3 regions of the Streptomyces sp. NPDC101234 genome follow, and region 2 is predicted to be linked to each of the others. Evidence: riboswitches for the same ligand, from Rfam matches in the RefSeq annotation. Region 2 holds a riboswitch; each other region holds the start of a gene.
The links. Region 2 has a riboswitch for cyclic di-AMP ahead of ACIRR9_RS34350 (M23 family metallopeptidase). Riboswitches for the same ligand answer to the same signal wherever they lie in the genome.

Region 1 (7,296 bases), on a different contig from region 2:
GAGGCCGCCCCCTACCCGCCTCAAGCCACGGCGGCGATCCGCATCTTGATGTCGTCCGGGGAGAGCGCCCCCTTGGCCGTCACATGGTCGCCCGACGACTCGCCGCGCAGCCGCCGCCCGATCCACGGGACCAGGTACTCGCGGGCCCAGTGCACATCGTCGCGGCGGACCTCCAGGGTGCCGCGGGGCGGCAGCGCCGGCCACGGCTGGTCCGGGTCGGCCGGTACCTCGACGCCGAGCACCTGACCGGCGCGCAGCGCCACGCGCGTGTGCCCCTCGGGAGAGAGGTGCAGCCGGTCGTCGTCCCAGGCCCGCCGGTCCTGCACGGTCTTCAGGGACCACAGGTCCAGGACCGGACAGCCGTACCGGTCGGCGATGGCCCGGACATGTCCGTTGTACGTGGCGATCTTGCCGCGCATGTGCTTGAGGACGGGCACGTCCCGGGTGTCGAATCCGGTGGTCACCATGACCGTGCCGACGGCCTCGGTCAGTCGGACCACGGCCCGCTCGAACCGCTCGGCCACCTCGTCCGGGTCGGTCCCGGGGCGGATGATGTCGTTGCCGCCCGCGCAGAAGGAGACCAGGTCGGGGGCGAGTTCCAGGGCCTGCGGCACCTGGTCCGCCACGATCTGGTCGAGCAGCTTCCCGCGCACGGCCAGGTTGGAGTACTCGAAGTCGCCCTCGGGCCGCCGGTCCGACAGCAGTACCGCGAACCGGTCGGCCCAGCCGACGAACGCCCCGTCGGGGCCTGGGTCGCCGACGCCCTCGCTGAAGCTGTCCCCCAGCGCCACGTACGACCCGATCACTGATGCATTGTCACTCTTCGAATCGTCTGCCACATCGGACCATGATTCACCTTCGGCTGTGACCTACGCGACCGTAATAAGGGGTTGACGATCGGTGAGATAAGACACTTTCAAATACTCTGCCAAGCCTGGAATAAGGCTCTGATCACCGGCGTTGACGGTTTGATCGCCGGACTCGGAAGTCGCTGATCCGAAAGTGGCTCCAGGTGGTCCGGAACGCGAAGTGCCCGCCCGTATAAGGCTCCGGGTCGGCGTAGTCGAACACCAGCCGGCCGTTGTTCCACCACCGTACGGCCCGGCCGTCGGAGACGATCCGGACGCGGTTGGGCCGGTTCGCGACGAGCAGGGGCTCGGTGTAGTCGTAGATCAGCGGCCGGACGCCGGGCTCGCCGACGTAGCGGCGCAGCCGGGTGGTGGTGTTGTAGTTGGCGCCGAAGCCGACGTAGTAGGTCTTCAGGTAGTCGTAGTCGGCGAGCGCGCCGGTGCGCGAGGGGGCGAACAGGTCGTCCGGGGAGCGCACATCGGTGGCGTTCCAGAAGTTGTTGAGGTCGGAGACGCGGTCGTCGGCGCCGCCGGCCGACACCGGGGTCGCGGTGTACTCCAGGACGTACGACCCTTCGAGCCGGCGCCGGAACCAGACGGTCGCGCCCGCGGGCACGTCGACCTCCAGGATCCCGCGGGCCGCGGTGACCGTGCCGCCCTGCTCCAACTCCACGAACCACTGGCCGAGGCCGTGGCGGAAGTCGTCGGCGGCGATCAGGCCGTGGTGCGGGGCGGCGGCGGTCGCGGGTGCGGCGGGAGCGAGGGCCGCGAGGGCGGTTCCGGCGGCCAGGACTCCGAAGGCTCGGCGGGTGGTCGTCATACGGCGGGTTCCTTCCGGGGCGGCACGGCGAGGGAGTGATAGAAAGCGCTTGCAGCCATGGAGGCCACTGTGCTGCCTCACCGCCCTCGCTGTCGATGCCCCGGACACACCCGCCACAGGAAAGCAACGCACCGAAGGCCGGACCCGGGGATCGGGGGTCCGGCCTTCGGAGTGTGTGTCGGGCCAGGAGCGGCGCCGGCGTCAGCCGACGGCGAGGCCCTTCGCGCGGAGGTAGGCGACCGGGTCCACGTCCGAGCCGTAGTCGGGGGTGGTCCGGATCTCGAAGTGGAGGTGCGGGCCGGTCACGTTGCCGGTGGCACCGGAGAGGCCGATCTGCTGGCCCGCGGTCACGGTCTGGCCGACCGAGACGGAGAGCGCGGAGAGGTGGCCGTACTGCGCGTAGTAGCCGTCGGCGAGCCTGATGACGACCTGGTTGCCGTAGGCGCCGCCCCAGCCGGCCGTGACGACCGTGCCCGTGCCGACGGCCTTGACCGGGGTGCCGCTCGGGACGACGAAGTCGACGCCCGTGTGGTAGCCGCTGGACCACATACTGCCGGCGACGTGGTAGCCGGTGCCGAGGGTGCCGCCGGAGACCGGAAGGGCGAAGCCGGCGGCGGTCGTGGTGGCCGAGGAGGACGACGAAGCGGCGCCGGACGACTGCGAGTCGGACCGTTCCCCGGAGCGGGAGTCCGAGGTCGAGGTGTCCGGCGTCACGGTGTGGCGGTCGCCGAGCGTGAGCTCGAGGCCGGGGTGGATCAGCGAGGGGTTGTCGCCGACGGCCTGCCGGTTGTCGGCGTAGAGCCGGTGCCAGCCGCCGCTGACGTGCTGCTCGCGGGCGATCTTCGCCAGCCAGTCGCCGGAGACCACGGTGTAGCTGCGGTGCCCGGAATACGCGGCGGCGGACTTCTTCACAGCCGCCCTCTTCACGGCCGTCTTCTCGACGGTCGGAATCGACTGCGCGGCCTTTTCGGACACGGACTGCACAGTGGCCGCGTGGGCGCCGGTGGCCCCCATGAGCGGCAGGGCCAGCGCTGCGCCACCGGTACCGGCGACGGCTATGGAGCGGGTGAAACGCTGGCTCTTGGGGCGGCGGTGCTTACCCTTCGCGGGCATGGCGCATTCCTCTCCGACGCCTGCGAGGTGAGCTGTCGGGTTCGGGCTGGAGCTGCCCGGCCACGCGAAAAAGACGTGACTACACCCCTAGCCGTCCCGGGAACCGGAACAGGCGGTCTTACCTGGTGGGTCCCCCGCTCCTGCCGGGCACGGGTGAGTGTGTGGGGACTCCGGACGGCGGCAGGATTCGGCGTTCCGTCCGGATGTGCGGCGAACGTAAGCGAGCAGGACGCGCGTGGACAAGGGACCGGTTCCCGCTGTCGGAGTTCCACTTGATCCGCTACGGGAATTCCCGGTCACCCTCCGTGAATTCCGTCCGCGCGCGTTTTTCGATTCCCCTGAAAAGCTCGCGAATTACGTGGACATGACGCGCGACGGACGGTCACGAATATGACGCTCCTCACGCACGTCACACCACGTCCCCTTATTTCAGGCCGAGTTATGGCGAAGGTGCTAATTCAGACATAAGAGTCAGATGCGGCGTAGCTGGATTACCGTCGCATCCAGGTCACCCTTCAGGCCGACCCGCAGCCCGTGGTGCAACAGCACGGCACCTCGGTACACTTCGCCGGTTTCGCGGCATTCGTACGATGCCGTCGGGTCCAGTCCCTGCAGCCGCAACGCCGGCACCGGCTCGCCGTAGCTCTGCGCCTGGAGCCAGGCGAGGACGACGGTCTCGTCGCCGAGCGTGTACTGCACGGCGCTGAGCCCGCCGGTCGGCGGCCGCAGCCGGAACTGGTCGCCGCGCTGCACCAGGGGCCGGATCTCCTTGTAGAGCTCCACCCAGCGGCCGGCCTCGGCGAGCTCCTCCTCGGTCCACTGCGAGAGGTCGCCACCGACGCCGAGCGCACCCGCCATGGAGCTGACGAAGCGGAAACGCAGCGAGCTGACCCGGCCGTTGAGCTGGTGGTTCGGGCTGTCGGTGACCCAGGCGGACATCACCCGGGCAGGGTGGATCTGGCTGAAGCCGTGCTGGATGGCGAGCCGGTCCAGCGGGTCGGTGTTGTCGGAGGTCCACACCTCGTCGGTACGGGTCATGATGCCGAGGTCGATCCGGCCGCCACCGCCGGAGCAGGACTCGATGGCGACGTTCGGGTGGGCCGCGCGGATCCGGTCGAGCAGGGCGTACAGCCCTCGCACATGGTCGACCCAGAGGCGCTGCGGGTAGGGCTCGCCGGGCCAGCCCGCGTCGGTGAAGCAGCGGTTGAAGTCCCACTTGACGTAGTCGATGGGGGCGTTGGACAGCAGGGTGTCGAGCTGCTGCCAGAGGTACTCCTGGACGTCCTCGCGGGCGAGGTTGAGCACAAGCTGATTACGGAGTTCCGTCCGCTTCCGCCCCTCCTGGTACTGGACCCAGTCGGGGTGCGCGCGGTACAGGTCGCTGTCCGCGTTGACCATCTCGGGCTCGACCCAGATGCCGAACTGCATGCCGAGGGCGTGCACATAGTCGGCCAGGGGCTTGAGGCCCTTCGGGAAGCGGTCCGGGTTGGGGGTCCAGTCGCCGAGGCCCGCGCGGTCGCTGGTGCGGGCGCCGAACCAGCCGTCGTCGACCACGAAGAGCTCGACACCGATGGCGGCGGCCCGCCGGGCGAGGGTGGCCTGCTGCTCCTCGGAGATGTCGAAGGTGGTGGCCTCCCAGGAGTTGAACAGCACCGGCCGGTCCTGGTCGGCGTCCGGGATGATGTACGCACGCTGGTAGGCGTGCCAGGCACGGCTGGCCCCGCCGAAGCCGCCGTCGCTCCACAGGCCCGCGAAGACGGGGCTGGTGTACGACTCCCCCTCGGCCAGCATCAGCAGGCCGGAGTCGTCGTAGCCGGCGCCGCCGGTGATCTGCACGCGCGCGTCCGGCAGCTGGGCTACGGCGATCCGCCAGGAGCCCGACCAGCCGAGGGCGCAGCCCCAGACCTCGCCGCGCTCCTCGGTGGCGTCCGTGTCGAGGGCGACCCAGGGCAGGTGCTGGTGGCTGGTGTGGCCGCGGCGGCTGCCGATGACCTTCTCGCCGTACGTGAGCGGGGCCTGGGTGAGCCGGGACTCGGCGGCCCAGCGGCCGTGCAGCTGCGAGAGCCGCCAGCCCTCGCGGTCGGGCAGCGTCCAGGCGGCCGGGTCGGCACGCAGCAGCTCCACGCGCGCGTGCCCCTCGTTGCCGACGGTCACCCAGCGTTCGACCACGTCGTCGCGCATCCGGTAGTGCAGGGTGATGAGGATCCCGTCGTCACGGAAGCGCAGCCGGAGCTCGTCGCCCTGGGTCTCGTACGACTCGAAGGTCCACTCGGTGCCGCGGCGCTCCTCGGTGCGCAGGGACAGCGCGGGACGGACGAACCGGGGACCGCCCTCGACGGGGTACTCCTCACGGCCGTCGAGCGGGGACTCGAAGGGCCAGTAGCCGGGCAGCGGGTGCACGGCGAGGGCCTCGGCGTCGGCGAGCTGAATTCTTGGGCCCCAGTGCAGATGGAGCAGTTCCCCGGCCTCCGTGAGGTGCAGCGCGTAGCTGCTGCCGGGGCCCGACAGGAGCCAGGTACGTCCGTTTTCGGCGATGTCCACCATCGAGAAACCTCACACAAGGGCCAACAGATCCGCTCAAGCACCAACATCATCAAGTGCCGCGGCCTCTGAGGCAACGCCTGTGGACAACTCATTGCCCGTGGAAACCGATGTCGTATGGTCGAGCCAGTGCCCGTCGACGAGCAGCGCCGACGGGGCCGGCCGGGAGGAGCCCCCCGTGACGCAGCAGGTCCCGTCGACCGAGCCCGAGCTGGCCGGTGTGCGCAACTTCCGTGACGTGGGCGGCCTGCCGACGGCGGACGGGCGGCGGGTGCGGCCGGGCGTGCTGTTCCGCAGCGGGCATCTCGCGCACGCGACGGAGCAGGACGCGGAGTTCCTCGCCTCCCTCGGCCTGCACACGATCTTCGACTTCCGCAACGCGGCCGACCACAAGCTGGAGGGCCCGGATGTCGAGCTCCCCGGCGTGCGGAACGTGAACCTGCCGCTGACCGACCCGGCGCACGGCGCCGAGTTCTGGAAGATGGTCCGCGAGGGTGACATCGAGCAGCTGCGCGGGCTCCTGGGCGACGGCAGGGCAGCGGACCGGATGGTCAACTCGTACCGCACGATCGTCAAGGAGCGCACCGGCGAGCACTCGCGCGTGCTGCACGCGGTCGCCGAGGACAGTGTCCCGGCGCTGATGCACTGCGCGGCCGGCAAGGACCGGGCCGGCATCTCGATAGCCGTCTCGCTGCTCGCGGTGGGCGTGGAGCGGGACGCGATCCTCGCCGACTACCTGGAGTCCAACGCCAAGCACCGCCGTTACAAGGTGCGGCGCAGCGGCAGCGGGGAGAGCGTGTACAGCCCCGAGGTGATGGAGCTGCTCAGCCCGCTCTTCGACGCCCGCGCGGAGTATCTGACGGCGGCCATCGAGAGCATCGAGGAGACCTGGGGTGACGTGGACACGTACCTCACGCAGGGGCTCCGGCTCGCCCCCGAGACCCGGGAGCGGCTGCGCGAGCGCCTCCTCGACTGAGGGCGGGGCCCTGGGCTCAGCCCTTGCCGCCGACGGCGAACAGCAGGTAGAGGAACGCGGCGAAGACGTGTCCGACGGCGATGTAGATGATCAGCCGGACCCACAGGGCCCGGGGGAACTTCTCCTCGAAGTTGCTCACGGCATCTCTCCAGTGATCGGCCCCAGGCACAGCGCGGCCAGGGGACTCTGCAGCAGGGTGTGGACGAACAGGAGCTCGACACCGTCGTGGTCCTCGGCGGCGAGCCGGTGGGGGGTCAGCGAGTCGAAGTGCGCGCTGTCGCCGGGCGCGAGCACGTGCGTGGTGTCACCGAGACGGAGCCGGAGCCGCCCGTGCAGGACGTACAGCCACTCCTCGCCGGGATGCACCCGCACGATGTCGCCCTGCGAGCCGTACGGCACCCGGACGCGCAGCGACTGCATCCCCCGGCCGGGCGCACCGGACTGCCAGTACGTCCAGCCGCCGGCCTTGGTCGGTTCCATGTCACCGGCGCGGATGATCGCGTCCCGGTCGGCGACGGTCTCCCCGAGCAGCTCCGAGACCGTCGTGCCGTAGACACGCGCGAGTGCGAGTAGCATCGGCAGGGAGGGCTGGCGCTGCCCCGTCTCCAGCCGGGACAGGTGCGCGGGCGACAGCCCGGCCTCCCGGGCGGCGGCCTCCAGGGTGAGGCCGGCACGGCGGCGCAGGGAACGCAGCCGCGGGGCGACGGAGGGCAGGTCCTCGACCGGCCCACCCGCTCGCTCGTTCTCGGAGGTGTTCATGCCTCCATTCAGCCGCGTTTTTGCCTCCGCGGCAATTTTCTTGCCTCAGAGACAAAACACTAGCGGTTCGCCACCGCCTGCTTGATCAGGGTCCTGCCGAAGTCCCACATCAGGCCGCCGCCGCTGTGCGCGTCGTCCATCACGTCCGTGAAGGCGTCCACGAAGCGGTCGACGTCCTTCTCTTCGACGATCAGCGGCGGGATGAGCTTGATCACCTCCAGGTGGTCGCCGGAGACCTG
Region 2 (7,296 bases):
TGCCCTACGGCACGGCGTTCGAGAAGCTGACCGCCCTCGCCTACCCGGAGGGCCACCCCTACCACCACACGCCGATCGGCTCGATGGCCGACCTGGACGCGGCCACCCTGGAGGACGCCCGCGCGTTCTTCCGCACGTACTACGCGCCCAACAACGCCGTCCTGTCGGTCGTCGGCGACATCGACCCGCAGCAGACGCTCGCCTGGATCGAGAAGTACTTCGGCTCCATCCCGGCGCACGACGGCAAGCCCGCCCCGCGCGACGGCTCCCTGCCCGAGATCATGGGCGAGCAGCTGCGCGAGGTCGTCGTCGAGGAGGTCCCCGCGCGGGCGCTGATGGCCGCCTACCGGCTCCCGGAGGACGGCACGCGCGTGTCCGACGCGGCCGACCTGGCCCTCACCGTCCTCGGCGGCGGTGAGTCCTCCCGCCTCTACAACCGCCTGGTACGGCGCGACCGTACGGCCGTCGCGGCCGGCTTCGGCCTGCTGCGGCTCGCCGGGGCGCCCTCCCTGGGCTGGCTGGACGTGAAGACCTCCGGTGACGTCGAGGTGCCGGTCATCGAGGCCGCCATCGACGAGGAGCTCGCCCGGTTCGCCGAGGAGGGCCCCACGCCCGAGGAGATGGAGCGAGCCCAGGCCCAGTTGGAGCGCGAGTGGCTGGACCGGCTCGGCACCGTCTCGGGCCGCGCGGACGAACTGTGCCGGTTCGCCGTCCTGTTCGGCGACCCGCAGCTCGCCCTGAACGCCGTCCAGCGCGTCCTCCAGGTCACCCGCGAGGAGGTCCAGGAGGTCGCCAAGGCCCGTCTGCGGCCCGACAACCGCGCGGTGCTCGTCTACGAGCCGCTGTCCGCGGAGTCCGCGGAGCACACCCAGGAGGCGGGGCGCGGCGAGGACCCGGAGCAGGAAGCGACCGTAGAGGCCGGCAACGATAACGAGGAGACGGCCAAGTGACCGAGCTCGCCAGCATGGACTTCCATCCGCAGCCCCAGCCGGGCGAGGCCAGGCCCTGGGCCTTCCCGGCCCCCGAGCGCGGCACCCTGGACAACGGCCTGACGGTGCTGCGCTGCCACCGCCCCGGCCAGCAGGTCGTCGCCGTCGAGGTGCTTCTCGACGCGCCCCTGGACGCCGAACCGGCGGGCCTGGACGGCGTTGCCACCATCATGGCGCGCGCGTTCTCGGAGGGCACCGACAGGCACTCCGCCGAGGAGTTCGCCGCCGAGCTGGAGCGGGCCGGCGCCACGCTCGACGCGCACGCCGACCACCCCGGCGTCCGCATCAGCCTGGAGGTCCCGGCCTCCCGCCTCGCCAAGGGCCTCGGGCTGCTGTCCGACGCCCTCAGGGCGCCCGCGTTCGCCGACAGCGAGGTCGAGCGGCTGGTGCGCAACCGCCTCGACGAGATCCCGCACGAGCTGGCCAACCCCAGCCGCCGGGCCGCCAAGGAGCTCTACAAGGAGTTGTTCCCGGCGACCGTGCGGATGTCCCGTCCGCGTCAGGGCACCGAGGACACGGTCGAGAAGATCGACGCGGCCGCCGTCCGCGCGTTCTACGACCGGCATGTCCGCCCCGGCACCGCCACCGCGGTCGTCGTCGGCGATCTGACCGGTATCGACCTGGACGAGCTGCTCGGCGAGACCCTGGGCGCCTGGCACGGCTCCACCGCCCAGCCCCGGCCGGTTCCCTCGATCAGCGCCGACGACACCGGCCGTGTCGTCATCGTGGACCGCCCCGGCGCCGTCCAGACGCAGCTGCTCATCGGCCGCGTCGGCTCCGACCGGCACGACCGCGTCTGGCCCGCCCAGGTGCTCGGCACCTACTGCCTCGGCGGCACCCTCACCTCCCGCCTGGACCGCGTCCTGCGCGAGGAGAAGGGCTACACCTACGGCGTCCGCTCCTTCGGGCAGGTCCTGCGCTCCGCCCCCGACGGCAGCGGCGCCTCGATGCTGGCCATCAGCGGCTCCGTGGACACCCCGAACACCGGCCCCGCCCTCCAGGACCTGTGGACGGTGCTGCGCAAGCTCGCCGCCGAGGGCCTCACGGACGCCGAGCGCGATGTCGCCGTGCAGAACCTCGTCGGTGTGGCGCCGCTCAAGTACGAGACGGCGGCGGCCGTCGCCGGCACCCTGGCCGACCAGGTCGAGCAGTACCTGCCGGACGACTTCCAGGCCACGCTGTACCGCCAACTCGCGGGCACCGGCACGGTGGAGGCCACCGCGGCGGTCGTGAACGCCTTCCCGGTGGACCGGCTGGTGACCGTGCTCGTCGGTGACGCGGCACAGATCAAGGAGCCCGTCGAGGCGCTCGGGATCGGCGAAGTCACCGTCGTCGCGGCGGAGTAGTTCCACGCAGTTCCACGCAGTTCCACGCAGTTCCACGCGTAGCTCCACATAGCTCCACGCGCGCGTGCGGAGCCCTGGTGGCCGTCGGCCACCAGGGCTCTCGTATGTCCGAATTGGGGCGGAGGTTGCCTGTCTGCCCTGTGGGATGCGCTACAAAAACCGCGATTCGTTTGGGTATTGAAAGCACGCCCTCATAGGTTCTTCCGGGCTGTCCGTCAGGCACTGCGCCGCGCCCGCGGCACCGGACAGTCATCGCCGAGTCCCCGTACGGCGCGAGCCAGGGGAGCCGGGGACCCATGCAGTCCCTGGGGTGAATCGGGCGCCCGCGCGTGTCGCGAGGGGGCCCGTAGGAGACCTTCCTGCTCCGAACCCGTCAGCTAACCCGGTAGGCGAGAGGGAAGGAAAGGACCAGCCTCTACATGGCGTTCATGTGCGCCTCCGGGAAGCACCGTCGTCCCGGCCGGGTGAAGCGCACCACCGCGCAGGCCGCCGGTATCGCGGCCCTCACCACCACCGGTGTCATCGGCACCGTCTCGGCCGCTCCGGCGCTCGCCGCCGAGAACTCCGTCGAGCAGACCGGCCTCACCCCGGTCATCACGGTCAGCGACTCGGTCGCCGACCAGATCGACGCCCAGGCCGCCACGCAGCAGGCCGCCGCCGAACGCAAGGCGGCCGAGGAGGCCGCCCGCAAGCAGGCCGCGGCAGAGGCCAAGAAGGAGCGCGAGGCCAAGGTGCGCGCCGCCCGCGAGGCCGAGCGCAAGCTCCTGAACGCCTTCGTCGCGCCGATCTCCGACTCGTACGTCTCCACCGGCTACAAGACCGGCGGCTCCCTGTGGTCCTCCGGCACCCACACCGGAATCGACTTCCACGCGGCCAGCGGCACGGTCGTGCACGCGGTCGGCACCGGCACGGTCGTCTCCACGGGCTGGGGCGGGGCGTACGGCAACCAGATCGTCATCAAGATGGCCGACGGCATGTACACGCAGTACGGACACCTGTCGTCCATCGGCGTCTCGGTGGGCCAGAAGGTCACCCCGGGCCAGCAGATCGGCCTCTCCGGCTCGACCGGCAACACGACCGGACCGCACCTCCACTTCGAGGCCCGCACGACCCCGGAGTACGGCTCCGACGTCGACCCGGTCGCCTACCTCCGCAAGCACGGCGTGAACGTGTGACGCGGATGATGTGAGCACCGCGAGATCCTTCGAAGCCCCGGCCCCGAGCCGGGGCTTTCGCCGTTTTCGTGCCCCCGGTGTCCAAAATATATCCCTGGATTCCGGCCCGCCGTCGGAAATTCCCGCTCATTGCAATAGAGTCACCGAACGGGCGCCACTCGGCGGCGTTTCACGGGGATTAAGGCGGAGGTCGGACATGCGTATTCCGGCGCACTCGGTATGCACTGCGATCCGGGACGACATCGTCGCGGGTGTCTACGAGCGCGGCAGCCGGCTCACCGAGGAACTCCTGGCCCGCCGCTACGGCGTCTCGCGCGTCCCCGTCCGCGAGGCCCTGCGCACCCTGGAGGCCGAGGGCTTCGTGGTGACGCGCCGGCACGCGGGCGCGTGCGTCGCCGAACCGACCGAGCAGGAGGCCGCCGACCTGCTGGAGATGCGCCTGCTCCTGGAGCCGCTCGGCGCCTCCCGGGCGGCCCAGCGCCGCACCGAGGCCCACCTCAAGGTGCTGCGCGGACTCGTCCGGCTGGGCCAGGAGCGGGCCAGGCGGGGCAACAGCGAGGACCTGCGCTCGCTGGGCGGCTGGTTCCACGAGACGCTCGCCCAGGCCTCCGGCAGCCAGGCCCTGACCTCGACACTCACCCAGCTGCGGCACAAGATCGCCTGGATGTACACCGTCGACGCGCCCGCCGACCCCGTGGACTCCTGGGCCGAGCACGGCGCCATCGTGGACGCGGTGACACGTGGCGACGGAGAGCGTGCACGGGCGGTCACCGCACTGCACACCGAGCGCTCGACGGCTGCGCACCGGCTGCGTTTCGCCGGCGGCGCGGACCGGGCGAACGGTGTGAGGACTTCGCAACACCCCGTAAACATGTCGGGCCTGCGGCATTAACACGCGCACCGTATACAAAGAGGTGTTATTCGGTGGAGCCGTATTTCCGCTGCCCTTATTCATGCGTGCCGGGAATTCCCGGTGGCATGTCATTCGCGTGCCCGCTGCAAATGTTCGGCGCGGTGCAAAAGACCTGCCGTGTGCGAGCGGGCATCGACGCCGGGTAAAGCCGGGAGACGGAAACGGCGAGGCCGCGCCGCCCTCGAACGGGGTGGCGCGGCCTCGGTCGTGAGGTGCGGGCGCTATGGCGCTCAGACGGTCTCGGGGAGCTCCTCGAGACCCTCGGCGACCAGCTTGGCGAGGCGGTCGAGGGCGGCGTCCGCGCCCTCGGCCTCGGAGGCGAGGACGATCTCCTCGCCGCCCTGGGCGCCCAGGCCCAGGACAGCCAGCATGGAGGCCGCGTTGACGGGGTTGCCGTCGGCCTTGGCGATCGTCACCGGGATACCTGCGGCCGTGGCGGCCCGGACGAAGATGGAAGCGGGGCGGGCGTGGAGACCCTCGGCCCAGCCGACGTTGACGCGGCGCTCAGCCATGTGATGCTGCCCTTCGGTTTTCAGGGTTGTCTAGACCAGTTTCCCATATCGTGAAGCATCCCCGGAGCGGGCATGGGCCCCCTCCGGGTGTGTCGTCGGACCGCGGCCTCGGCCCGACTTCCGTCCTGCACAGACTGCCTCGCGCCGTTGTCGGACGCGAGCCGTACTCTGGGGCCCATGCAGACCCCGGCGGACCCGCAGGACCGGCACGAGTACCCGTCCCACTGGGAGGCGGACGTGGTACTGCGCGACGGCGGCACCGCGCGCATCCGGCCCATCACCGTCGACGACGCCGACCGCCTGGTCAGCTTCTACGAGCAGGTCTCGGACGAGTCGAAGTACTACCGCTTCTTCGCGCCGTACCCCAGGCTCTCCGCCAAGGACGTCCACCGCTTCACGCACCACGACTTTGTGGACAGGGTGGGACTCGCGGCCACCATCGGCGGCGAGTTCATCGCAACCGTACGCTATGACCGCATTGGCCCGGGCGGCATGGCCGCCTCCGCGCCCGCCGACGAGGCCGAGGTGGCCTTCCTCGTCCAGGACGCCCACCAGGGGAGAGGCGTCGCCTCCGCTCTCCTGGAGCACATCGCCGCCGTCGCGCGCGAGCGCGGGATCCGCCGCTTCGCCGCCGAGGTGCTGCCCGCCAACACCAAGATGATCAAGGTGTTCATGGACGCCGGCTACACCCAGCAGCGCAGCTTCGAGGACGGCGTCGTCCGCCTGGAGTTCGACCTGGAACCCACGGACCGCTCCCTCGCGGTCCAGCGCGCGCGGGAGCAGCGCGCGGAGGCCCGTTCGGTACGACGGCTGCTGGCGCCCGGATCCGTGGCCGTGATCGGTGTCGGCCGCTCGCCCGGCGGGGTCGGCCGCAGCGTCCTCGGAAACCTCCGCGAAGCCGGCTTCACCGGCCGCCTGCACGCCGTGAACCAGGCCTTCCCGGCGGACCTCAAGGAGGTCGACGGGGTGCCCGCCCACCGATCCGTCCGGGACATCGACGGGCCGGTGGACCTGGCCGTCGTCGCCGTACCCGCCGAGCACGTCCCCGACGTCGTCACCGAGTGCGGCGAACACGGCGTCCAGGGCCTCGTCGTCCTCGCCGCCGGGTACGCGGAGAGCGGCCCGGACGGCCGCGAACGCCAGCGCGAACTCGTCCGGCACGCGCGCACGTACGGCATGCGGATCATCGGCCCCAACGCCTTCGGGATCATCAACACCGCCGCCGACGTCCGCCTGAACGCCTCCCTCGCGCCCGAGATGCCCCGCCCCGGCCGCATCGGCCTGTTCGCCCAGTCCGGCGCCATCGGCATCGCCCTGCTGTCCCGGCTGCACCGGCGGGGCGGCGGCGTCACCGGCACCACGGGCGTGTCCACCTTCGTGTCGTCGGGCAACCGCGCGGACGTCTCGGGCAACGACGTCCTCCAGTACTGGTACGACGACCCCGACACCGACGTCGTCCTCATGTACCTGGAGTCCATCGGCAACCCGCGCAAGTTCACGCGTCTGTCGCGGCGGACGGCGGCGGCGAAGCCGCTGGTCGTGGTGCAGGGCGAGGGGTCGGCGCCGCAAGGACACGCGGTACGGGCGACGCGGCTGCCGCACGCCACGGTGTCCGCGCTGCTCAGGCAGGCCGGAGTGATCCGCGTCGACACGATCACCGAGCTGGTCGACGCGGGGCTGCTGCTCGCCCGGCAGCCGCTGCCGGCGGGGCCGCGCGTGGTCATCCTCGGGAACTCGGAGTCGCTGGGGCTGCTCACGTACGACCGATGCCTGGCCGAGGGGCTGCGCCCGGCGCGGCCGCTGGACCTGACGACCGGGGCGACCGCGGCGGACTTCCACCGGGCGCTGTCGGAGGCGCTGGCCGACGAGTCGTGCGACGCGGTCGTCGTGACCGCCATTCCGACGATCGGGGAGGGGGCGGTCGGGGACGCGGAGCTGGCGGAGGCGCTCAGGTCGGCGGCCGAGGGCGTTCCGGGCAAGCCGGTCCTTGTGGTGCACGTGGAGCTCGGCGGGCTCGCGGAGGCGCTCTCGGCCGCGGGCCGTACCGCACCGCAGGCAGCTGTACCGGCACCCGGCACCGGGGGCGGTGCCCACCCGTTCCGCCCTGCGGAACGCCTGCCCACCGCGGTGGCGGCAGATGACAGGACACCGCCCGCTGCGGCAGCCGTCCAGGCCCCACCCGCCGTCGGCACCGAAACCGCGAAGCCCTCCACCTCTCACCCTTGCTCCCGCCTGATCCCCGCCTACCCCGCCGCCGAACGCGCCGTGCGTGCCCTCGCCGAAGCCGTGAAGTACGCGCAGTGGCGGCGGGAGGCCGCCGAACCCGGCAAGGTGCCCGAGTACGACGACATCGACGAGAAG
Region 3 (7,296 bases), on a different contig from region 2:
TGCCGGAACCGGTGCAGGGCCAGCCGAGCGATCTGGCCATCCAGGCGGCGGAGTTGGACCGGGTCCGGGCGCTGCTCGAAAGCATGCTCGTCAAGCACACCGGGCGCACACCGGAGCAGGTCCACCAGGATCTGGACCGGGACCTGGTCCTGGACGCGCAAGCGGCGCTGGCGTACGGGCTGGTGGACCGGATCGTACCCAGCCGCAGGACCTCGCTCGGTCTGCCGGACGCGGGGTGAGGCGCCGATGCTGCCACCGGAGCTTCCCCCGCTGCCCGCACTGACCCGGGCCGAGGGCGAGTTGATCGACCGTTACCTGGACGTGGTCGACCTGCTGGGCCGTATCAACCCGGCGCAGAACGAGGACACCTATCGAGGGCTGCGCGCCGCGCAGGCGCTGGTGCGCGCGGCGTCCGAGCTGCGCGACGCGCTCGCCCTGATGCATCGGCGGGGCGAGACGGAGCTTCACGGGGACACGCTGGCACGGGCGTTGCGCGTGCTCGACGGTGAGCGCCGGACCGCTCGCGTCGTACTCCCGCCCGACTGCGTACGGTGATGCCCGCAAGAATCGGGGGCGGCGCGTCGAAGCCACGCCCGGGCCGGAGTTGAAACGACCCAAAGGGGTTACTGCCGTTCGGCGGAGTGTGGCGTGGTTTTACCTGACCGAAGAGGTCGCTCAGGACGCCCGTTCGGAGACACCCGCATGACGCTCCGGTGCAGGTCCGGGGCTACGCAGGGGAGTTGACGGAGAATCGAACAAAGGGTTGTCCACCCGAACGGGTGGGTGGTGAGTAACCCCACAAATCCCCGATTCCGTTGGGATTTTCGGACACGAGTGAGTGAAGATCCCTGTCTGACGACAAGCCCCCGCCACAGCGGCGGGGCGGTCCGGGCGGACGCCGAGTCCTGCCGCCGCCCGGATTGACCCGTCGACAGAAGTGCATCGGCAGGAGTGGAGGACCCAAGCACTACGGGTCGCCGGAACGGTCACGCCATGACCGGGCCGAGCTGCCCTTGGGGTGAAGCCGTGGCGACACGGCCGGGCAACTTCGCCAGCCCGAATCCGACAGGTCATCCTTCACAGGCGGCTGACGAAGGGTTGCGCATGACTGCGCTCAATCGTGTTCCGTCGCTCATGGCCCGGGCCGGTACGGCCTCGGCGCTGACCATCGCCGCCGTCGGCGGCTCGATCGTGATCCCCGGCGTCGCCTCCGACGCCTCGGCCGCGACGATGGGGACGAAGGCACTGCAGGTCGCTGCCTCGAAGAAGGGCGCGCCCTACAGGTGGGGCGCCACCGGACCCAACCGGTTCGACTGCTCCGGGCTCACGCTGTACTCGTTCAAGAAGGCGGGCAAGACCCTGCCGCGTACGGCGGCCCAGCAGTACAACAAGACCCGTCACATCTCGGCCGGCAACCGCAAGGCCGGGGACCTGGTCTTCTTCCACTCGGGTTCCAGCGTGTACCACGTCGGCATCTACGCCGGGAAGGGAAAGATCTGGCACGCCCCGAAGACCGGGGACGTGGTGAAGCTCCAGAAGATCTGGACCAAGAGCGTCTGGTACGGCCGGGTCAGCTGATCCGCTCGACGAGTCGGCCGGCAGGGGCTCAGGGCTACGGCTCCTGTTGGCCGGCGGTCGTGACGGGTTCGGCGGGGACCGTCCAGGGCAGTTCGATGAAGACGGTCTTGCCGCCCTCCCGGGTGGGGCGCACCCGGAGCTTGCCGCCGCACTCGGCGGTGAGCCAGCGGATGATGACCATGCCGCGTCCGTTGTCCTGCTGGACCGCGGCGGGGAGTCTCTTGGGGAAGCGCGGATGACTGTCCGTGACGCCGATGCGCAGGTGTTCGTCACGGTCAAGGACGAGGTCCACCGTGAAGGTGGGTGACTGTCCGAAGGTGTGCTGTACGGCGTTGGTGGCGAGTTCCGAGACGATGAGGCGGATGGTGTCCGCGGTCTCCGTCTCCGGTGGCAGTCCCCATTCCTCCAGGGTGCCCAGCACATAGGAGCGGGCCGTGGAGACCGAGGCGGGATCGCTCGGCAGAGTGACGGATGCTTCCAGATGGTCTGCCATGGCGAGGTCGTCCCTTTCCTCGGGACCGGAGTCCGACACGGTGCGGATGGTTCGAGTACGGTCCCGGACTGGTGCTTCTTCGTCAGACTGCCATTACCGGGCCGGTCACGGGGAGCGATCCACCAAGATATGCATATATCTGTCGCTCGAAGCGGTGAACTCTGCTACCCCAGACCGTATTTGGGCGGCTCGGAAGGAGTAAGGAGTAGCCCATGCAGAACGGTCCCGCGGTACGCCGCCGGAAACTGGGCGCCGAACTGCGCATGCTGCGCACCGGCGCGGGTCTCACGAGCGGAGAGGCCGCCCGTCTGGTGGGCTGGCATCAGTCGAAGGTGAGCCGGATCGAGACCGGCGCCAGCGGTGTGAAACCGGCCGATGTGCGGTTACTGCTCGACGCGTACGGCGTGATCGAGGGACAACTTCGGGAGTTGCTGCTGGTGTTGGCGGGGTCGGAGGATACCGCGGGCCGGCATCACTGGTGGCACGCCTATCGTGGCGTACTGCCCCCGACCTACCGGGATTTCATCAGTCTGGAGTCACAGGCAAGCGCGATGCGCACGCTGGAGACCTCGGTCGTACCGGGACTGCTGCAGACGCCCGAGTACGCGCGTGCCGTGACCCGGGTGGCCGCCGAAGGGCTCGACGACGAGGCGTTGGACGCCCTGGTGGAAGTGCGTCTGGCCAGGCAGGACGTACTGCGCAACGAGCCGCCGCTGGAGCTGAGCGCGGTCCTCGACGAAGCCGTACTGCGCCGGGAGGTCGGCGGCCCGGGCGTGATGGCCCGGCAGCTGGAGCGGCTGGTGGAAGCGGCCCGACTGCCTCAAGTACGGCTCCAGGTGCTGCCGTTCGCGGCCGGAGCGCATGTGGGCATCACCGGGCCTTTCGTAATCTTCTCATTTCCGAGCACTTCTGATCTGGATGTGGTTGTTCTCGACCAGTTGACGAGTAGCCTCTATCTGGAACGGAAAGAAGACCTCCAGGCCTACGCGGAGGCCTTCAACACCCTTCAGATCCACGCCCTTTCGCCCGAGGACTCGTTGGATTACATCGCCGGGATAGGTGACGGCGCGTAAGGAGGCACCATGACTGCACTGCCTCGGAACGTACCTTCAAGTGCTGATCTGCACGGATCGCGGTGGCTGCGCAGCAGCTACAGCACCGGAGCGAACAACTGCGTGGAGACGGCACGGCCGCACTCCGGCCCACCGGCCGGACTGCTCGCCGTGCGCGACTCCAAGAACCCGGCCGGACCCGCGCTGCTCTTCTCCCCCGAGAGCTGGGCGGGTTTCGTGGCCACGCTCACCGCCTGATCAGCTGACGACCGACTCCGTATCCGCATATGGGCAAGGCCCGGCCGTGTCACGCCGACTCATGGTCGTGTCTCGCCGATCACACGTACAGCGCGTTCGATCTCGGCCCCGGAGAGGTCGGCACGGGCGGTCAGCCTGAGCCGTGAGATGCCGTCCGGCACGGAAGGCGGACGGAAACAGCCCACGGCCAGGCCTGCCGTCCGGCAGTCGGCCGCCCACTGCACGGCCTCCTCCGGGGACGGTGCCCGCACGGAGACCACCGCGGCGTCCGGTCGTACCGCTTCCAGACCCGCGGCGGTCAGCCGTGCGTGCAGGTCGGCGGCCACCTCGCGAGCCCGGGCCGCGCGCCCGGGCTCGCGTCGCAGCAGCCGCAGGGCGGCCAGCGCCGCTCCCGCCGCGGCGGGGGCGAGGCCGGTGTCGAAGATAAAGGTCCGGGCCGCGTTCACCAGATGGTCGATCACCCGGGCCGGGCCCAGGACCACACCGCCCTGGCTGCCCAGGGACTTGGACAGGGTCGCCGTGACGACCACGTCGTCGGAGCCGGCCAGCCCGGCCGCGTACGGCGCTCCCTGCCCGCCGTCCCCGAGGACCCCGAGCCCGTGGGCGTCGTCGACCACCAGTCCGGCGCCGTGCTCCCGGCACGCCTCGGCCAGTGCGGCCAGCGGTGCCGCGTCGCCGTCGACCGAGAACACCGTGTCGGAGACGACGACCGCCATCCCCTCGTGGGTGCCGAGCGCCTTGCGTACGGCGTCCGGGTCGGAGTGCGCCACGACCTGGGTGGCGCCCCGGGCCAGCCGGCAGCCGTCGATCAGGGAGGCGTGGTTCAGGGCGTCGGAGACGATCAGCGAGCCGTGCGGGCCGAGCGTGGTGACGGCCGCGAGGTTCGCCGCGTAGCCGGAGGAGAAGACCAGGGCCGCCTCGAACCCGCAGAATTCGGCCAGCTCGCGCTCCAGCTCGGTGTGGAGTTCCGTGGTGCCGGTGACCAGTCGGGAGCCGGTGGAGCCGCCGCCCCAGGTCCGGGCCGCCTCGGCCGCGCCCTCGGCGACCTCCGGGTGGTGGGCGAGGCCCAGGTAGTCGTTGCTCGCCAGGTCCAGGAGCGGCGAGTCGGCGGGACGGGGGCGCAGGGTCCGTACGAGTCCGGCGCGGCGGCGGAGATCCGCCTGTTCGTCGATCCAGCCGAACGCCATGACCCCTCCGATGATTTTGTAGGCAGTGGACAGACCCTAGCGGGACGACCAGTCACCCAGTGTGTGGCAATACCCACACGTCGAACTGACAGGGTTGTGCAAACTCTCCTTGGCCCGGAGCTGCCTCGTAGTACAGGATCGGCTCTCATGGACCTGCTGAACACGCTGGTGGACAAGGGGCTTCGGCGCGAGCTGCCGACCCGCGAGGAAGCGCTCGCCGTACTGGCGACCTCCGACGACGACGTGCTCGATGTGGTGGCCGCGGCCGGCAAGGTGCGCCGGCACTGGTTCGGCCGGCGCGTGAAACTCAACTACCTGGTCAACCTCAAGTCGGGCCTGTGTCCTGAGGACTGCTCCTACTGCTCGCAGCGGCTGGGCTCATCGACCGGGATCCTGAAGTACTCCTGGCTGAAACCCGACGAGGCCTCCAAGGCGGCCGCCGCGGGGCTCGCCGGGGGCGCCAAGCGGGTCTGCCTGGTGGCGTCCGGACGCGGTCCGACCGACCGGGACGTGGACCGGGTCGCCGGCACCATCAAGGCCATCAAGGAGCAGAACGAGGGCGTCGAGGTGTGCGCCTGCCTCGGTCTGCTCTCCGACGGCCAGGCGGAGCGGCTGCGCGAGGCGGGCGCGGACGCCTACAACCACAACCTCAACACGTCCGAGGGGACGTACGGGGAGATCACGACCACCCACACGTACGCCGACCGGGTGGACACGGTCAACAAGGCGCACGCGGCCGGTCTGTCCGCCTGTTCCGGTCTGATCGCCGGTATGGGCGAGACGGACGAGGACCTGGTCGACGTGGTCTTCTCACTGCGCGAGCTGGACCCGGACTCCGTTCCGGTGAACTTCCTGATCCCGGTCGAGGGCACCCCGCTGGCCAAGGAGTGGAACCTCACCCCGCAGCGCTGTCTGCGCATCCTCGCGATGGTGCGGTTCGTCTGCCCCGACGTGGAGGTGCGGATCGCGGGCGGCCGCGAGGTACATCTGCGCACCATGCAACCCCTCGCGCTGAACCTGGCCAACTCGATCTTCCTGGGCGACTACCTGACCACCGAGGGCCAGGCCGGCCAGGCCGACCTGGAGATGATCGCGGACGCCGGGTTCGTGGTGGAGGGGGCCGACGAGGTGACGCTGCCGGAGCACCGGGCCGAGGCCGCGGGTTCCGTCTGCGGCTCACACGCGGACGCAGGATGCGGATCGCACGCCGAGGCCGGATGCGGGTCGGGCTGCGGTTCCCACGAGGGTGTCGCCGCCACCGCGACCGCGACCGCGACCGTCAACGAACCGCGTACCGACCTGGTCGCCGTCCGCCGTCGCGGGGCCGGAACGGATCTCGCGCCCAATGCCTGACCTGAGCGTCCCCGAGCTGCTGGTCCTCGACCGGCGGCACGTCTGGCATCCGTACGGTCCGATGCCGGGCCGGGCCGAACCGCTCGTCGTGGAGTCGGCGAGCGGGGTCCGGCTGCGGCTCGCGGACGGCTCGGGCGAGCTTGTCGACGGCATGTCGTCCTGGTGGTCGGCGATCCACGGCTACAACCACCCGGTGCTGAACGAGGCCGCGAGCGCACAGCTCGGCCGAATGAGCCATGTGATGTTCGGCGGGCTCACCCACGAGCCCGCCGTCCGGCTGGCGAAGCTCCTTGTCGACATCACGCCGGCCGGCCTCGAACACGTCTTCCTCGCCGACTCCGGCTCGGTGTCGGTCGAGGTCGCCGTGAAGATGTGCCTGCAGTACTGGCGCTCGCTCGGCCGCCCCGCCAAGCAGCGCCTGCTGACCTGGCGGGGCGGCTACCACGGCGACACCTGGCAGCCGATGTCGGTGTGCGACCCCGACGGCGGGATGCACGACCTGTGGTCCGGGGTGCTGCCGCGCCAGGTCTTCGCGGACGCGCCGCCGACGGAGTACGAGGAGTCGTACGCGGACCAGCTGCGCTCCGTGATCGAGCGGAACGCGCGCGAACTGGCCGCGGTGATCGTGGAGCCGGTGGTGCAGGGCGCGGGCGGGATGCGGTTCCACTCCCCCGCGTATCTGCGGGTGCTGCGCGAGGCCTGCGACGCACATGACGTGCTGCTGGTGTTCGACGAGATCGCGACCGGCTTCGGGCGCACGGGCGCGCTGTTCGCGGCGGACCACGCGGCCGTCACGCCGGACGTGATGTGCGTGGGCAAGGCGCTGACCGGCGGCTATCTGACCATGGCGGCGACGCTGTGCACGCCTCGGGTGGCCGAGGGGATCTCACGGGGCGAGGTGCCGGTGCTGGCCCACGGGCCGACGTTCATGGGCAATCCGCTCGCCGCGTCCGTGGCCTGCGCCTCGCTCGGACTGCTGCTCGGGCAGGACTGGCTCGGGGAGGTCAAGCGGATCGAGACGGGCCTGCGGGACGGACTCGCGCCCGCACGGGACAACCCCGGGGTACGGGACGTCCGCGTTCTGGGCGCCATCGGGGTCGTACAACTCGACCACGAGGTCGACATGGAGGCCGCGACGGCGGCCGCGGTGCGCGAGGGCGTGTGGCTGCGGCCGTTCCGCGACCTGGTCTACACGATGCCGCCGTACGTCACCGACGACGCGGACGTGGCGCGGATCGCGCGTGCGGTGTGCGCCGCGGCGCGGGAGGGATGAGCATGCCGATCCTGGTGATCACGGGGACGGGCACGGAGGTCGGCAAGACGGTCACCACGGCCGCGGTCGCCGCCGCCGCGCTCGCGGCGGGCCGCTCGGTGG

Region 1: another riboswitch for cyclic di-AMP. It lies ahead of ACIRR9_RS21070 (peptidoglycan DD-metalloendopeptidase family protein); the one in region 2 lies ahead of ACIRR9_RS34350 (M23 family metallopeptidase).
Region 3: another riboswitch for cyclic di-AMP. It lies ahead of ACIRR9_RS46030 (C40 family peptidase); the one in region 2 lies ahead of ACIRR9_RS34350 (M23 family metallopeptidase).

The regions. Positions count from the first base shown of each region.
Region 1 covers NZ_JBIWOA010000011.1:44,779-52,074, forward strand. The annotation lists gene ACIRR9_RS21060 (SGNH/GDSL hydrolase family protein) at 21-806, opposite strand; gene ACIRR9_RS21065 (DUF6250 domain-containing protein) at 952-1,668, opposite strand; gene ACIRR9_RS21070 (peptidoglycan DD-metalloendopeptidase family protein) at 1,870-2,781, opposite strand; cyclic di-AMP (ydaO/yuaA leader) riboswitch at 2,786-2,947, opposite strand; gene ACIRR9_RS21075 (alpha-galactosidase) at 3,253-5,325, opposite strand; gene ACIRR9_RS21080 (tyrosine-protein phosphatase) at 5,501-6,298, shown strand; gene ACIRR9_RS21085 (DUF6126 family protein) at 6,315-6,437, opposite strand; gene ACIRR9_RS21090 (helix-turn-helix domain-containing protein) at 6,434-7,057, opposite strand; gene ACIRR9_RS21095 (aspartate aminotransferase family protein) at 7,117-7,296, opposite strand, start outside.
Region 2 covers NZ_JBIWOA010000022.1:113,916-121,211, reverse strand. The annotation lists gene ACIRR9_RS34360 (M16 family metallopeptidase) at 1-950, shown strand, start outside; gene ACIRR9_RS34355 (M16 family metallopeptidase) at 947-2,335, shown strand; cyclic di-AMP (ydaO/yuaA leader) riboswitch at 2,579-2,742, shown strand; gene ACIRR9_RS34350 (M23 family metallopeptidase) at 2,755-3,510, shown strand; gene ACIRR9_RS34345 (GntR family transcriptional regulator) at 3,707-4,402, shown strand; gene ACIRR9_RS34340 (HPr family phosphocarrier protein) at 4,654-4,935, opposite strand; gene ACIRR9_RS34335 (GNAT family N-acetyltransferase) at 5,113-7,296, shown strand, end outside.
Region 3 covers NZ_JBIWOA010000041.1:776-8,071, reverse strand. The annotation lists gene ACIRR9_RS46040 (ATP-dependent Clp protease proteolytic subunit) at 1-239, shown strand, start outside; gene ACIRR9_RS46035 (hypothetical protein) at 247-555, shown strand; cyclic di-AMP (ydaO/yuaA leader) riboswitch at 917-1,101, shown strand; gene ACIRR9_RS46030 (C40 family peptidase) at 1,105-1,578, shown strand; gene ACIRR9_RS46025 (ATP-binding protein) at 1,613-2,071, opposite strand; gene ACIRR9_RS46020 (helix-turn-helix transcriptional regulator) at 2,284-3,144, shown strand; gene ACIRR9_RS46015 (DUF397 domain-containing protein) at 3,154-3,381, shown strand; gene ACIRR9_RS46010 (8-amino-7-oxononanoate synthase) at 3,441-4,568, opposite strand; gene bioB (biotin synthase BioB) at 4,716-5,921, shown strand; gene ACIRR9_RS46000 (adenosylmethionine--8-amino-7-oxononanoate transaminase) at 5,914-7,194, shown strand; gene bioD (dethiobiotin synthase) at 7,197-7,296, shown strand, end outside.